Regions from separate parts of the Clostridium sp. JN-9 genome, predicted to be linked through region 1. Evidence: riboswitches for the same ligand, from Rfam matches in the RefSeq annotation. Region 1 holds a riboswitch; the other holds the start of a gene.
What was found. A riboswitch is a leader RNA that binds a small molecule or an ion and turns the genes downstream of it on or off. The one in region 1 is predicted to bind nickel and cobalt.

Region 2: it holds a riboswitch for nickel and cobalt, as region 1 does, so the genes downstream of both, EQM05_RS11965 (cation diffusion facilitator family transporter) here and EQM05_RS09580 (cation-translocating P-type ATPase) in region 1, are expected to answer to the same signal.

The regions. Positions count from the first base shown of each region.
Region 1 covers NZ_CP035280.1:2,003,491-2,011,153, reverse strand. Annotated here, with positions in the region: gene EQM05_RS09585 (ISNCY family transposase) at 1-565, opposite strand, end outside; NiCo riboswitch at 755-847, shown strand; gene EQM05_RS09580 (cation-translocating P-type ATPase) at 961-3,510, shown strand; gene EQM05_RS09575 (BglG family transcription antiterminator) at 3,719-5,695, shown strand; gene EQM05_RS09570 (PTS sugar transporter subunit IIA) at 5,685-6,134, shown strand; gene EQM05_RS09565 (fructose-specific PTS transporter subunit EIIC) at 6,206-7,252, shown strand; gene EQM05_RS09560 (fructose PTS transporter subunit IIB) at 7,275-7,586, shown strand.
Region 2 covers NZ_CP035280.1:2,478,178-2,485,840, forward strand. Annotated here, with positions in the region: gene EQM05_RS11940 (ABC transporter permease) at 1-42, opposite strand, end outside; gene EQM05_RS11945 (hypothetical protein) at 1,121-1,561, opposite strand; gene EQM05_RS11955 (ribosomal protein L7/L12) at 2,069-2,338, shown strand; gene EQM05_RS11960 (deoxyribonuclease IV) at 2,456-3,289, opposite strand; partial or broken gene EQM05_RS11965 (cation diffusion facilitator family transporter) at 3,399-4,311, opposite strand; NiCo riboswitch at 4,428-4,524, opposite strand; gene EQM05_RS11970 (Nramp family divalent metal transporter) at 4,612-5,862, opposite strand; gene EQM05_RS11975 (PRC-barrel domain-containing protein) at 5,813-6,421, opposite strand; gene EQM05_RS11980 (lipoate--protein ligase) at 6,552-7,538, opposite strand; gene lpdA (dihydrolipoyl dehydrogenase) at 7,531-7,663, opposite strand, start outside.

The DNA of each region.
Region 1 (7,663 bases):
TCTTACCGAACCAAAGATGCTGTGAAGCATCCATCTGGAGCATCTCACCTATGTAAGCACATCTAGGGCGCCTCGGGTGTGCATCTTCAGCTGCAATAATTGCATTCTGAATGTTAGAAACCTCTTTTGGAGATTTGGCTACATTCTTCAATTCCTCTAATTGAGCTTTAACCTTTTTCCTTGTAGCACGCTTAGCCTTAGGAGACAGGATGAATTCCTGCATAAGGATTGAACGGATGGTGCTAATGGATACTTTGATATGCTCATGCTTCTCTAATAACTCAGAATAGTGGGTGAGATTAGCATCAGAGTATTTGGTACGATAAAGGTCAATAATTAATTGTCTTGTCTCATCATCAAGTGTATGGACTGGTTTTCTCCCATGATTACCATGAATAAAATAAGCCTTTCCCTGTTCCTGATATCCTTTGATCATTCTATTAATATGTCTAATAGAGCAGCTTAGATAAAGGGATGCCCTCTTCTTGTTTCCATTTGTTTCGACCAATTTCTTTATAGTTGTATATTTATCATTTTCTTTCATAGTTAAATTTACCTTTCTCATTATGTCCACCTCAATTCTCTTGAGGTATCATTATACTATATTTTTTGCATTTGGGACATAATCATATGTGGTATATTAAGACATTATCATAAATCAATCATATTTGATAAAAAATATAATTTTATACACTTGTTTTTAAATATTACATATATTATAATGTAAATATCTCTTTGCACTGCATACAAATCTACAGTACAAACTGAGCAGGCGATGAATCCAACGGGTTCGTGGGGCTGGGCTGAAACAGCAACAGATTGAATTATTCACATCTGTGGGACAGTAGTATGTTCCGCAGGTGTTTTTTTATACAATTTTAGGAACATATACTTAGAAATTTGCAATGCCATAGAGCTATCTTATTAATTCTTTAATTATTAAATTAGGAGGTAACTATTATGACAGAACGTGAAAGCACATCTTTATTTCAGGGGCTTACAAATGAACAGGCCCAAAAGTTACAGCAGAAATTCGGAAAAAATCAAATTACATCTGAAAAAAAACAAAGTTTCATTAAAAAGGTCTTTAATATTATCAAAGAGCCAATGTTTCTTTTATTACTTGCAGCAGCAGTTATTTACTTTATACTTGGTGAACCACGGGACGGAATAATTATGCTTATTTTTGTGGTTGGTATCATAAGCATAGATGTGATTCAGGAATGGAAAACAGATAAAACTTTAAATGCTTTAAAGGATCTGTCAGCGCCGCACATTACTGTAATCAGAGAAGGAAAAGAACAGCAGATTGCAAGCACTGATCTTGTACCAGGAGATTTAATGATGATTGCTGAAGGAATAAAAATTCCGGCAGATGGAGATATAATTAAATTCAGCGATTTGTGCATTGATGAATCTACGCTGACTGGTGAGTCTGAAGGAATCTGGAAACAGTCAATTTATGAATCTGAAAAAGATAACAAAGACTATTGGAAAAAGCACCGATGTTATGCAGGTACTCTGGTTATTCAGGGTACTGCAGTAGTTAAAGTTGACAAAATCGGGGGCTCAACTGAATATGGAAAAATAGCTGCTAATATTGCATCTGCTCTGGAAAAACTTACTCCTTTGCAAAAGCAGACAGGTAAACTTGTAAAAACCTGTGCTATTATTGCAGGGGCATTATTTGTATTAGTAAGTATTATTACCTATTTTAATATACCTGATCATGCACTTAAGGACAGAGTCATTGAAAGTATATTATCAGGTATTACACTTGCCATGGCTATGATACCAGAGGAATTCCCGGTTATATTAACTGTATTTCTTTCAATGGGAGCATGGAGACTGGCCAAAAAAAATTCTCTTATAAGAAAACTTCCTGCAGTGGAGACTTCAGGAGCAGTTTCTGTACTATGTGTTGATAAAACCGGTACAATTACCATGAATCAGATGACTGTTCAAAGTACCTGGGCAGCAGATGGTGATACTAATTCCCTTTGTGAAATTATGGGCCTTGCCTGTGAAACTGAAGCTTATGATCCAATGGAAAAGGCAATGCTTGTGCACTGTGAGAAGCTGGGGATTTCAAAAGATCATATATTTGGAGGGGATTTGCTTACAGAATATCCTTTTACCAATGAGCTTAAGGCCATGGGACATGTGTGGAGACACGATGGAGAAATTATTATAGCAGCAAAGGGTTCTCCTGAGCGAATCTTATCAATATGCAATTTAACAAAGGATGAAGCTAAAACAGCTGAAGATAAAATAAAAGAAATGTCCATGCAGGGGTTAAGAGTAATTGCTGTAGGAATCATGAAGCTTGACTCTGAAACTCAGATACCTGATAAGATTACAGACTGCAGCTTAACACTAAGCGGGCTTATAGGCCTTGCTGATCCTCCAAGGCCATCTGTAAAGCAGGATATAATAAGCTGTACAAAAGCTGGTGTGAGAGTAGTAATGATAACAGGCGATAATGGAATAACTGCAAGCTCAATAGCAAAGCAGATTGGAATGCCAAATAGCGATAAAATCATTACAGGTGATGAGATTAATAACATGAATGATGAAGAACTTCGTGAAAAGGTAAAATATATAAGCATTTTTTCCCGTGTGGTACCAGAGCATAAAATGCGTATTGTAAAGGCCTTCAGAGAAAATGGAGAAGTTGTTGCCATGACAGGAGATGGAGTAAATGATGCTCCTGCATTGAAATATGCTGATATTGGAATTGCTATGGGTAAAAGGGGTTCAGAGGTATCAAGAGAAGCAGCTGATTTAATATTAATGGATGATAACTTTTCAACTATTGTTGATACCATTAAGGATGGAAGAAGAATATATGATAATATAAGAAAAGCAGTAGGTTATGTTTTTGTAATTCATATACCCATTGCATTTGCATCTCTTCTTGCTCCATTTTTAAAAATCAACCCTGCAAGTCTGCTGCTTCTGCCTATACATGTGGTACTGCTGGAGCTCATTATTGATCCAACATGCTCCATAGTACTTGAACGTCAGCCTGCGGAAATTGATATTATGGAACGTAGTCCAAGGAATCCTCATGAGGAAATCCTTACTTCTTCAATCCTTATTAAGAGCATTGTTCAGGGAGTCATAATATTTGCAGCATCTTTTGGAACTTACTATACATTTTTGCTTAAGAACCCCGAAAATGCAGCTTTAGCTAGAACCATGGGACTTTCCATAATTATTATTGCTAATTTATTTTTAGTTCAGGTAAACAGTTCAAGCCGCGAATATGCTTTTAAGTCTATTCATAGGCTTTATAAAGACAATGTAATGTGGGCTGCAGGTATTGGAACGGTAGGTGGATTATTATTAATGCTGTATACACCTTTAAGCAGTATTTTAAAACTTGCACCGCTGTCTTTTTCACAGTTTATCACAGTAGTATTAATTGCAGCTGTGTCAGTATTTTGGTATGAGATAGTGAAAGTTGTCGAATGTAACCAGGCAGCACCCGATAATCGTCGAATGTAATCAGATAGCAAGACTGCAACATTTGTTGAAGAGCAGTAATTAGATTTTAAATTAAATAATCTAGTTACTGCTCTTTTTTTATTATTGAATTAATCAAGTTTTACCACATTATTAAGGAAGTAAATGGGGCGCTGAAAGTATTGATACATAAGGATGAAAACGTTATAATAAATACATAAAAGTTAAGATATGTAAGAGGTGATATTTAGTGGATAGAATTTCAAAGACACTGGAGATTTTGCTAAATAGTAATAATTTTATATCAGCAGATTTTATTGCAGAAAAATTAAAGGTGTCTAATAAAACTATCCGAAATGACTTTTCTAAGATTGAAAAAATCGTCAATGATGCAGATTTAAAGTTCAATAAAAAGCCTGGAGTTGGAATAGCTATTGAAGGCAGCGAGGAGAAAAAACTGGAGCTCATGAATAGCATAAAAATTAATGTAAATGACATAGAGCCATATTCTCCTGAGGACAGATTTAATTATATTTTAAAGGTCTTATTTATGAGCAAGACATCAGTTACCATGAGGGAACTTTATAAAAGCTTATATATTAGCCGGGTAACACTTCAAAAGGATTTAAAAAAAGTAGAACACTGGTTGTCAGAGTTTAACCTTACTCTCGTAAAAAAGACTAATTATGGAATGAAAATAAATGGGAATGAAGAGGACTGGAGAAAAGCCATTGCCAGCCTGCTGGAAAGCAATAGGGGCTATGACGGGCTGAAGGAGATAATTTACGATGATTACCAGGGGAAAATTGATTATAAATCAATATGCAAGTTAAAAGAGCTCATTAACATTGATTATAAAGTTATTGAGAAAATAGTAGCTGATGCAGAGGCTAAATTGAAATTTAAATTTTCAGATGAGGCATATGTGAGTTTGGTTATACATATTGCAATAGCTGTGAAAAGATTAAAGGAGAAAAAGGATATTAAGCTTTCTGATGAAATGCTTAAAAGCCTAAAAGAAAATAAGGAGTACGAAATAGCTGTGCAGATTGCACTTGATATAGAAAAATCATTTGATGTTGAAATACCTGAATCAGAAATAGGATATATTTTACTTCACATCCTTGGTACTAAGCTTCTGGAAGGGAAAAATGATAAATTGTCCATTAATTTTGACAATCAAAGTGAAAATAAATTAGCAGTTATTATGGCAAAAGAGATAATTAATATATCCGGAAGAGCTCTTCATATAGATTTTACCAATGACATGCAGCTGTTAAATGGATTGATACTTCACCTCAGGCCTACAATAAACAGATTAAAGTATGGACTTACCCTCCGTAATACAATGCTTAAAGAAATAAAGGAAAATTATATTGAAATATTTGGAGCAGCATGGATGACAAATACTATATTTGAGAGATACCTTGGCTTAACAATGCCTGAGGATGAGATTGGATATATATGCCTTCACTTGGCAGCTGCTGTAGAGAGAAACAAAAATCCTCTAAAGGCGTTAGTGGTGTGTGCCAGTGGCATTGGTACATCCCAGTTTATTTCAGCAAGGCTTGAAAGAAGCTTTAAACAGATAGACATTGTGGATGTTATCTCAATTATTGAGTTAAAACACAGGAACCTTAAGGATATTGATTTAATAATTTCCACTGTTCCTGTAGAATGTATTAAACCTGTGTTAATGATAAGTCCTCTGCTGAACCATAATGATATAAGGAGGATAGAGCTTTTTGTGGAGAAATCACACAGAGATGATATAAATAATTATTCAACTCATGAATTTATAAATAAAGACTTTATTAAAATTAAAAGCTGTGCAGAGAACAAAGAAAAATTGATTAAGGATATGTGCATGGACCTGCTAAATTCAAACTACATTGAAAAAGGATTCGTGGACAGTGTGCTGAAAAGAGAAGAGATTTATTCAACGGAGATAGCATGGGGAATTGCACTGCCCCATGGAGACCCCCAATTTGTAAAAAAATCATGTCTTGCAGTAAACATATTAGAAAATCAACTGGATTGGGGCAGAGAAAATGTTGATACAGTATTTCTTCTCTGCATCAGCATGGAGGACAGAGGAAAATTAAAAAAGTGGATGAGAGGCTTATATAATTTTTTAGAAATAGACGAAAACAGAGTATTTTTAAAGAATGCAAAGAGCAGTGAGGAAATTTATAACATAATGGAGGAGTTTATAGATGTTGATTGATAAGAATCTTATAGTAATAAACATGGATGCAAAGGACAAAAAGGAAGCAATAAATAAATTAATAACCTTAATAAAAAATGAAAATAAAATTAATTCCGAAGAAGATTTTTTGAAGTGTGTATTAAAGAGGGAAAATGAGTTCAGCACTGGCGTAGGCAACGGCATTGCTATTCCACACGGCAAATCTGAAACGGTTAATGAGGCAATCGTGGCATTTGGAAAGCTTAATAAAAAAATAGACTGGAACTCTATAGACAATGAATCAGTTGATTTAATATTTCTTCTTGGGGTGCCTGAGAAAAACACAGAAAATCTTCATTTAAAGATACTTGCCCAGCTTTCAAGAAAACTTATGGATGAAGGTTTTGTAAAACTGTTAAGGGATGCACACACTGAAGAGGAGGTTTACAGCCTTCTCTGCCATATTGAACAGGCCTGAAAAAAGATTCAAAATCCTTTAAAAATTGCTTTTAAAAGGTTTTAAATAAAAAAATAAAGGGGGTATATTAATTGAAAGACGAGCTTAAAAGACTTCGTGAGTATTTAATGAGAGGCGTTTCTTACATGATACCTATCGTAGTTATAGGTGGTGTCCTTATTGCTTTTTCTATAGCTCTAAGCGGAGTACAGGAAGGTAAGGGTGCTGTGGTTACAGCTCCAGTATTAAAAAATATGATGGACATTGGCTCTGCTGCATTTTCTTTAATGGTGCCAATATTAGCAGGATTTATAGCATACGGTATAGCAGACAGACCTGGTATAGCACCTGGTATGGTGTGCGGTGTTTTGGCTAATAACATTAAGGCAGGCTTTTTAGGAGGCATAATAGCAGGTTTGTTAGCTGGATATATTGCCAGATGGATAAAAGGATGGAAGGTCAATAAAAATCTTAGACCAATAATGCCTATTTTCGTTATTCCATTATTAACTTCATTAATTGTAGGCGGACTTATGATATATGTTTTAGGAGCACCAATAAGTGCATTAATGATTAGTATGACTAATGGATTAAAAAGCATGAGCCAGGGAAGTTCAGTAATTCTTGCATTAATTATGGGTGCAATGATTGCCTTTGATATGGGAGGTCCGGTTAATAAGGTTGCTTTTATGTTTGGATCTGCCATGATTGCAGAAGGTATATCAACTGTTATGGGACCAGTTGCAGTGGCAATATGTATTCCACCACTTGGAATGGGAGTAGCAACTCTGTTAGCACCTAAAAAATATACTGAAACCGAAAAAGAAGCGGGTAAAGGTGCACTGGCAATGGGACTTATAGGAATAACTGAAGGAGCAATACCATTTGCTGCAGCTGATCCATTAAGGGTTATACCATCCATAATGGTAGGCTCAGCTGCAGGTGCAGCAGTTGCTGCAATAGGTAAGGTGGCAGACCACGCTCCACATGGGGGGCCGATAGTTTTACCTGTGGTAGATAATAAAATCATGTTTATTATTGCTGTTTTAATTGGTATTTCCGTAACAACAGTTATGGTTAACGCTTTAAAAAAGCCTGTTTCACAGGAAATTGAGGATAATGAAAACATAGGAATGTAAAGAAATATTATGGAGGATTAATATGAAAATAGTTGCAGTTACAGCATGCCCTACTGGAATAGCACATACCTATATGGCTGCAGAAGCTTTAGAAAAGGCTGCTAAAAAGCTAGGACATCAAATAAAGGTAGAAACCCAAGGATCAATAGGTATTGAAAATAGAATATCTCAAAAGGAAGTGGATAATGCTGATTTAGTTATATTTGCAGCCGATGTAGCAGTAAAGGATGAGAAGCGATTTAAAAATAAACCTATTTATAAGGCAGAAGCTCAGAAAGCTATAAAAAATCCTATTGCGATTGTAGAGGAAGCTTTAAAAATGCTGGAAGGCTGATATTGTCGAATGTAACCAGGCAGCACCCGAAGATTGTCGAATGTAACCAGGCAGCACCCGAAAATCGTCGAATACAA
Region 2 (7,663 bases), 470 kb from region 1:
TATAATTATAACAGGCAGTACTGCTCCTTTTAACCTTCTCATAAAATCTCTCCAGTAAAAAATTTATAAATTTCCTAGAGTATTATAACATACTTTAAAACTAAAGATTAAAGAATAAAGATTAAAGAATAAATAATGTGGATTTTCTGCTTTGGCAGAAAATCTTAAATTTAAGTTTTGTCTAAGGGCAAAACAACAATGTCATAGAGTGCGTGAAAACGTCTTTTCTTATTGGTCTTGGCACTTAGGTATAATTTTCTTTGAAGTTCTCGAACTTTATCTATGGTGTTGTTAGCTTTCGCATTCACTCATTCTTACCTCCTCTGAAAATATGAATAAAGTAGAGCTCCTTTCCTAAGCATAGTTTTGATGTCTATACTATCATTGGTACTATAAGCTCCTCCGACTCCTTCTTTGCAGAATAACAATTTCGCTAATTCAGCTTATATGTCTTCTCTTTATGGTTATAATCATGCAAAGGAAGGTCTCTCCAGTTCCGAACTATACTATAAATACATGTCGTCTCCCTTATACCGAAGAATTCCTCAGTGCTGTTATTCAAGTTCTGCACACCTTCCATGGCTTTCGCCCATTTTCTCAAGGCTCAGCATTCTTTTGCCCCTTTATTTATAAAGAGGTGCTACTTAACGATACGGCAGAGTTCATTTTATATTACGACCTGTATTCTTGTTAGCACTCTTTCGAGTTACATTATCTTCACGCTTCATACCCAGTATTTCTACTACGCATGGTGATTAACTACAAGGCTCCTTGACGATTACCTTGACTGGACTTTCACCAGTAAGCATAGTCCAGCTTTGCTGGACGCACAAAAAATAGAAGCCCTTGGATATTTGGTTACTATTCAAGAAGCTTCAGTTTAATTAACAAATATATATCTATATATTATATTGCCTAATTTAAAAAGTTTAAACATTGGGTTTTATTAAAGTTTTATTTTTTTAACAAAATTAATGATTAATAGACGATTTTTTATTTTCGGAATAGCTATATACTATCTGCTAACTTAAAACTAAAGATTAAAGATTAAAGATTTTTCGCAGTGTAACGTAGAAAAATCATCCATAACTGTGAACTTTCAACTCATAACTCTCAACTGTTAATTATGTCTGTCATGATAAACATAAGCAGCTATTTGTGAAATCATTGAAATGTTAAATATCAGGCAAATTCCTATAAAAACACCAATGAAGCTGTTATGTCTGGTTATAGCAAATGCTATCATAAACAATAACATAAAAATGAAGCAGGATACTATTGTAATTTTTAATGCAGTAGTGTTTGCTTTAAATGAAATTAATTGTTCTCTTTCATCATCATTTTGTCTATCTTCTTTTGTACATCCATAATTTAAACTTCTATAAAGGGAAGAAGCTCCAATAAGTATCAGTAAAATAGAAAGAATAATACTTTTCCATAGGCTTATAGTATTCATTTGATAATAGTCTTTAATAATGGCAGTTATAATATACGTTACAGCTAATAGCAAGCTTATGATTCCACTAAAAAATCCTTTTTTATTATATATTTTTTTCTTCATTTTTTAAGTTCTCCTTCAAACAATATAAATCTTCGATAGTTGTATTAAAAATGCAGGCTATTTTATATGTATGGTAAGAAAGTGATTCTTATGTTAAGATGGAAAAGAAACTTAACAGTAAAAGCTTCTACAGTTAAAAGTTTTGAGTTAAGAGTTAAAAGTTAAGGTGAGTTTTCCTCCTTATGTCGCAAAACTAATTTATTTTTTAGGCTATGTTTTGCTGAAGCAAAACATAGCTAACTTATATAATTAAAGATTTTTCGCAGTGTAATGGAGAAAAATTATCCATAACTGTGAACTTTCCACTCACAACTTTCAACTGTAGTTAAAGGTGAGTTTTCCTCCTTACGTCGCAAAACTAATTTATTTTTTAGGCTCGTTTTGCTGAAGCAAAACATAGCTAACTTGTATAAATTAAAGATTTGACCCAGTGTAACGGAGAAGAATCATCCACAACTGTGAACTTTCAACTTGTAACTTTCAACTATAATAATGAGGAGTTTAATTATGAATTACTTAACTATTTTTGGACTTATAGCAGTGGAATTATCATTATGGATAGTAAGTAGTATTAGCCAGATGCGAAGTGATATAACACGAATAAATATAAATTTAGATAAGATTGCTAAGCAGGTTGGAGTACCTGATACAATAACGGATGAACTAAAAAGCCTTATTTTAGAAGGTAAAAAAATTGAAGCAATAAAAAAATATAGAATTGCTACTGGATTGGGATTGAAAGAAGCAAAGGAATATATTGATTCTTTAAGTAAATAAGGTAAGTTTTGCTTTAGCAAGACTTACCTTATTTATATAAATTAAAGATTTTTCGCAGTGTAACGGAGAAAATTCATCCACAACTGTGAACTTTCCACTCATAACTTTCAACTGTAGTTATTGGTTGCTTGCTTCTCTTAGCATTTTAATTTCCCCTGCATATCCAGGAAGTTCATTTGGAGTTTCCAGATAAAATGGCAGATTTCTTAGTTTTGGATGATTGATAATTCTAAATATGGCCTCTTTTCCAAGTGAACCTTGTCCTATTTTTTCATGTCTGTCTTTATGGCTTGAAAATGGATTTTTACTGTCGTTTAAATGAATTGCTTTAAGTCTTTTAAGACCAATAACCCTGTCAAACTCATCCAACACACCATCCAGATTATTAACTATATCATAGCCTGCATCATAAATATGGCAGGTATCAAGGCATACTCCCATTTTATCAGAAAGCTTGACCCCATCCAGAATCTGCTTTATTTCTTCAAAGCTTCTTCCTACTTCTGTTCCCTTGCCTGCCATTGTTTCAAGGAGAACTGTGGTACTTTGATCAGGCTTTAAAATGGCATTCAGCATTTTTACAATGTAGTCTATTCCAGCCTCTACCCCTTGCTTTACATGACTTCCAGGATGAAAGTTGTAAAGATTATTTGGGGTGTATTCCATTCTTCTCAAATCATCCTCCATAACCTGCATGGCAAATTCTCTTATACTCTCATCTGCTGAACATGCATTTAATGTATATGGAGCATGTGCCAGTATTGGAGCAAAATTATTATCCTTTGCTATTTCCATAAGAGCCTTTGCATCCTCAGGGTCCATTTCCTTTGCCTTGCTTCCTCTTGGATTTCTTGAAAAGAACTGAAATGTGTTTGCACCAATATTAAGCGCCGTAAGTCCCATGGCCTTATAACCTTTTGATGCTGATAAATGACAGCCTATATTTAACATAATATATCATCTTCCTTCTAAAAGTTGTAATTATAAATAAGATTATATCATTTTAATGTACAAAAAGTACTACTGAAAAGCCAGCAGTACTTAGAATATTAAAAATCAGCTATATTGCTTTGCATTCTTTTTTTTCAGAATATCTGCATTTATCACAGCTTTCAGTACAGGATTCCAGATGTATCATAACCTCCGTGTTTTTCATGGAATGCTCTATGTTCCCTTCTATTTCATCACATATATTATGTGCAGATTTTACAGACATATTTTCAGGAACAACCAGATGTAGATCAATATACTTTGTACTTCCTGATTTTCTTGTCCTTAAATTGTGAAAATTGCAGTATTCGGACTTATAATCACTTATTGAGTTTTCTATAAATATCTATTTCTTCTTCTGATAAGCTTACATCCAGCAAAGGCTCAAATGCAGATTTAAGCATTCCATAGGCCTCTTTTAATATAAACATTGCTATTAAAATAGCTACAATAGGATCCAGAAAATTAAGCTTTGTAATCCATATCAGCAAAAGTCCGGTGCCAACCCCTAAAGCAGTATATACATCGGTTTTTAAGTGCAGTGCATCTGCCTTAAGGGCCACAGAATCCTCCTCTTTAGCTGTTTTATATATTTTATTTGAAACCACAAAGTTAATACCTGCTGAAATAAACATAACAATGAATCCCATTGCAAAGAAATTGTTTGATGCTGCAGGGTGCATTATTTTTTTAATTGACTGCGTTATTATTATAAAGGATGCTATAAAAATTAAGATGGATTCTATAACACCTGATATATTTTCAAATTTTCCATGACCGTAAGGATGCTTTTCATCAGCAGGTTTATCTGATACCTTTACAGAGAAAAAAGCTATTACAGATGCTATCAAATCCATAATGGAATGTATGGCCTCTGATATTATGCTTACTGAGCCTGTTAATGCTCCTATAAACAATTTAATGGTTATAAGAATTGAATTAGAAATTATTGAAAGTCTTGCAACTTTTGTTTTGCTGTTCATGCTAATTGCCCCCATTAAAATTAACCAAATACAGGTTAACTTAAAAATATATTTTTAAGAGCTCTAAAACACCTCTATATTTCAAAATGAGCATAAAAATACCTGTGGAAAATACGTACTGTCCCACAGGTATTGTTTTACAATTCTATTGCTTCTATCAGCCCGGCCCCATAAACTAAATAATTAGTTCATCGCCTGCTCAGTTTGTACTGTAGTTTTATATGCAGTGCAAAGAGTTATTAAATACTCATATATTAATATATCTTTGTTCAATTGTCAATAAGAATTTTACTTTTTATGTTATTTTAAAGCTGTTATAATAGGCTCAAGGGTTAATATAACCGTTAAAAGTATTAAAACTACAATTGTTGCCCATCCAATTATATTTTTAATACTTCCATTTACGTACCTGCCCATTATATCCTTATTATTCACCATAAGCATCATACAAATTAAAACCACAGGCAGCAATATACCATTTATAATCTGGGACCATAATGTTATCTGAATTAAAGGTGCTCCGGGAATCAATATGACTGAGATACCAATAATGATTATTATAGTAAACAGTGTGAAAAACTCAGGTGCTTCCTTTAGCGTTTTATCTATACCAGCTTCAAAACCAAAAGCTTCACAAATGTAAAATGCTGTGGCCAATGGCAGTATTGCAGCTGAAAAAATAGAAGCTATAAAAAGTCCAAAAGCAAAGATTTGAGAAGCAAAAGCTCCTGCAAGCGGTTTAAGTGCTACAGCAGCATCCTTAGCCTGTTCTATTTTAATTCCGCTTTTATTTAGTGTTGCACCGCAGGCTACAATTATAAAGAAAGCAACTACTACTGTAATAACGCTGCCCACAGCTACATCCCAGAATTCATATTTATAATCTTTAATCTTAAGACCTTTTTCTATAACTGCAGACTGCATATAAAACTGCATCCAGGGAGCGATAGTAGTTCCCACCATACCAATAACCATGCTTATGTAATCAAAGCTGGTTTCAATGGCAGGATGGATTAAGGAATTACCTATTTCATGCCAGTCCGGTTTAGTAAGAAATGCAGAACCAATATATGATAACAAAAACATGCTGAATATTAAAAATATCTTTTCAGTAGATTTATATGTGCCCTTCACAACCAGAATCCATACTGCAATGGCTGCCAATGGCACAGATATATATTTGCTTATTCCAAAAACCTGCATACTCCCTGCAACACCTGCAAACTCAGTAGCTGTATTTCCTATATCAGCAATAATCAAACCTATGAATATAAAAAATGTTACTTTTACTCCAAAATTCTCCCTAATTAAATCTGCCAGGCCTTTTCCAGTTACAATACCCATTCTCGCATTCATTTCCTGAACTACAAGAAGTACTATAAAGCATGGAATTAATGACCAAAGCAGTTTATAGCCATAGGTGGCACCTGCTATAGAATATGTTGTTATGCCTCCTGCATCATTATCTACACTGCCTGTTATAATTCCAGGGCCTACAACGCTAAAAAATATTAATAAATCTTCCCTCCAGTTTTTTCTTTTTGCATTCACCCTTTTCACCCCCTGCTATCTGTATCAGGTTCATATTATTATAGGTTTTTGACAGTAAGATATCCTTTGATGTAAAAGCTGTTTCAACGTTATCCCACAGCATTAATTTACTTGATACCTTAAAGCCTAACTTTTTTAATGGCTTGGCAATTCCAATTCTCCTTAATAAGCCATCCATACCAATATCAACAGCTGCTATGAACATGCCTGTTGATGAAACAGTCAGCCTTATATCATTAGCCCTGTCTACTTTTCTGCCATTAACATCTATAATTTGTTTGTCCAAAATATACTTTTTAAGCAGCATGTTACTGCCTAAGTTTCTTTCCTGAACTTTACTGCATATTAAAACATATTGACCCTTTTCTTTAGAAACAGTAATATTGTTAAAATCTATAAATTTCAATCCCTGTTTTGTTTTAACAGCAGCAATAGCAATTTTGGGGTTTTTATAATTTATATCCACTGCCAGATCTTTTAAAGTTCCAATTACTTTTCCATGAGAAGTATAAATTTTATTTCCTAATATTCTACTGAAATAAAAGCTTTTAAGCTGCATTGCACTCACTTCCTTACACAAATATAATATGCCCTGGCTGCAATATTGCTAATGCTATTTAAATATGAGTTATATTTATGCAAAAAAATCCCAGTGAAAATTTTATTTTACTGGAATTTAAATAGTTGTACTAATTATTTAATTTATCATTTATAAGCTTACACAGATCCATCATTATCTGGTTATCCTTTATGGAACTTTTAATAACCTTTGTCATATTTTCTGCTTTGAACATTTCATTTTCAAGGGCTTTTTCTAATTTATGAAAGTCCTCCAGCTTAATTGAGTCTGTGTAGATTTTACAGTTTTTGATTATTCCATCTGAAACTACTGCATAAATCTCAATAAGACCCCAGCTGAATTTTTCCTCCAGGGTTACATTAAAATCAGGACTTTCTGAATAGTTCCATTCCCATGAGCTGTACTTTTTAATATAATCCGTTACATCTATGGTTCCTTCATTTATATTAATGATTTCAGCATTGGTTTTATAGAAATCATTAAAGCTTTTTATCAAAGCATGTTTTAAACTATTAATAGTTATTTCTTTTGAAATATCCTTAAGGTTAACTACCCTGGATGCAACTGAATCAATGCCCTTTGACTGAAGCTTTAAAGGTGATACATTTAAATATTTTGACATCTTATGAAAATCCACATTTACAAGTAAAGTTCCATGATGACAGTTCATGCCACTTTCGCTAAAAAAGGCATTACCGGAAAATTTACGCTGCTGTATCACTAAATCATTTCTTCCATTAAAGCATCCATGAATACCAAACATGGAAAGTCCCTTTAAAATCACATTCATATTATTTTCTACATTGTAATTTGCATCAGCTGCTATAAAAGTAAAATTCAAATTGCCTTTATCATGAAATACAGCTCCTCCGCCGGATAATCTTCTTACTAACTGCACACCATCATCCCTAATCTTTTTGATGCTGCATTCTTTATATGGGTTCTGATTTCTTCCTATAACAATAGTATTTGCATTCTGCCAGAGAAACATAACAACATCATTTGGCTGGCTGTGTTTCATAAGCCATTCTTCCACAGATAAATTGAATTTTGGATCAAATGACTCTGATAGATATATCTTAAATTGATTATGCAAAATGAATACCCTCTCCGTTTAGCATTAATAGTGCTTCATGTATGGATTCAGATATAGTTGGATGAGCATAAATTACATCTGCAGCTTTATCTATAGTTAATCCAGAAGCCATAATATTACTTATA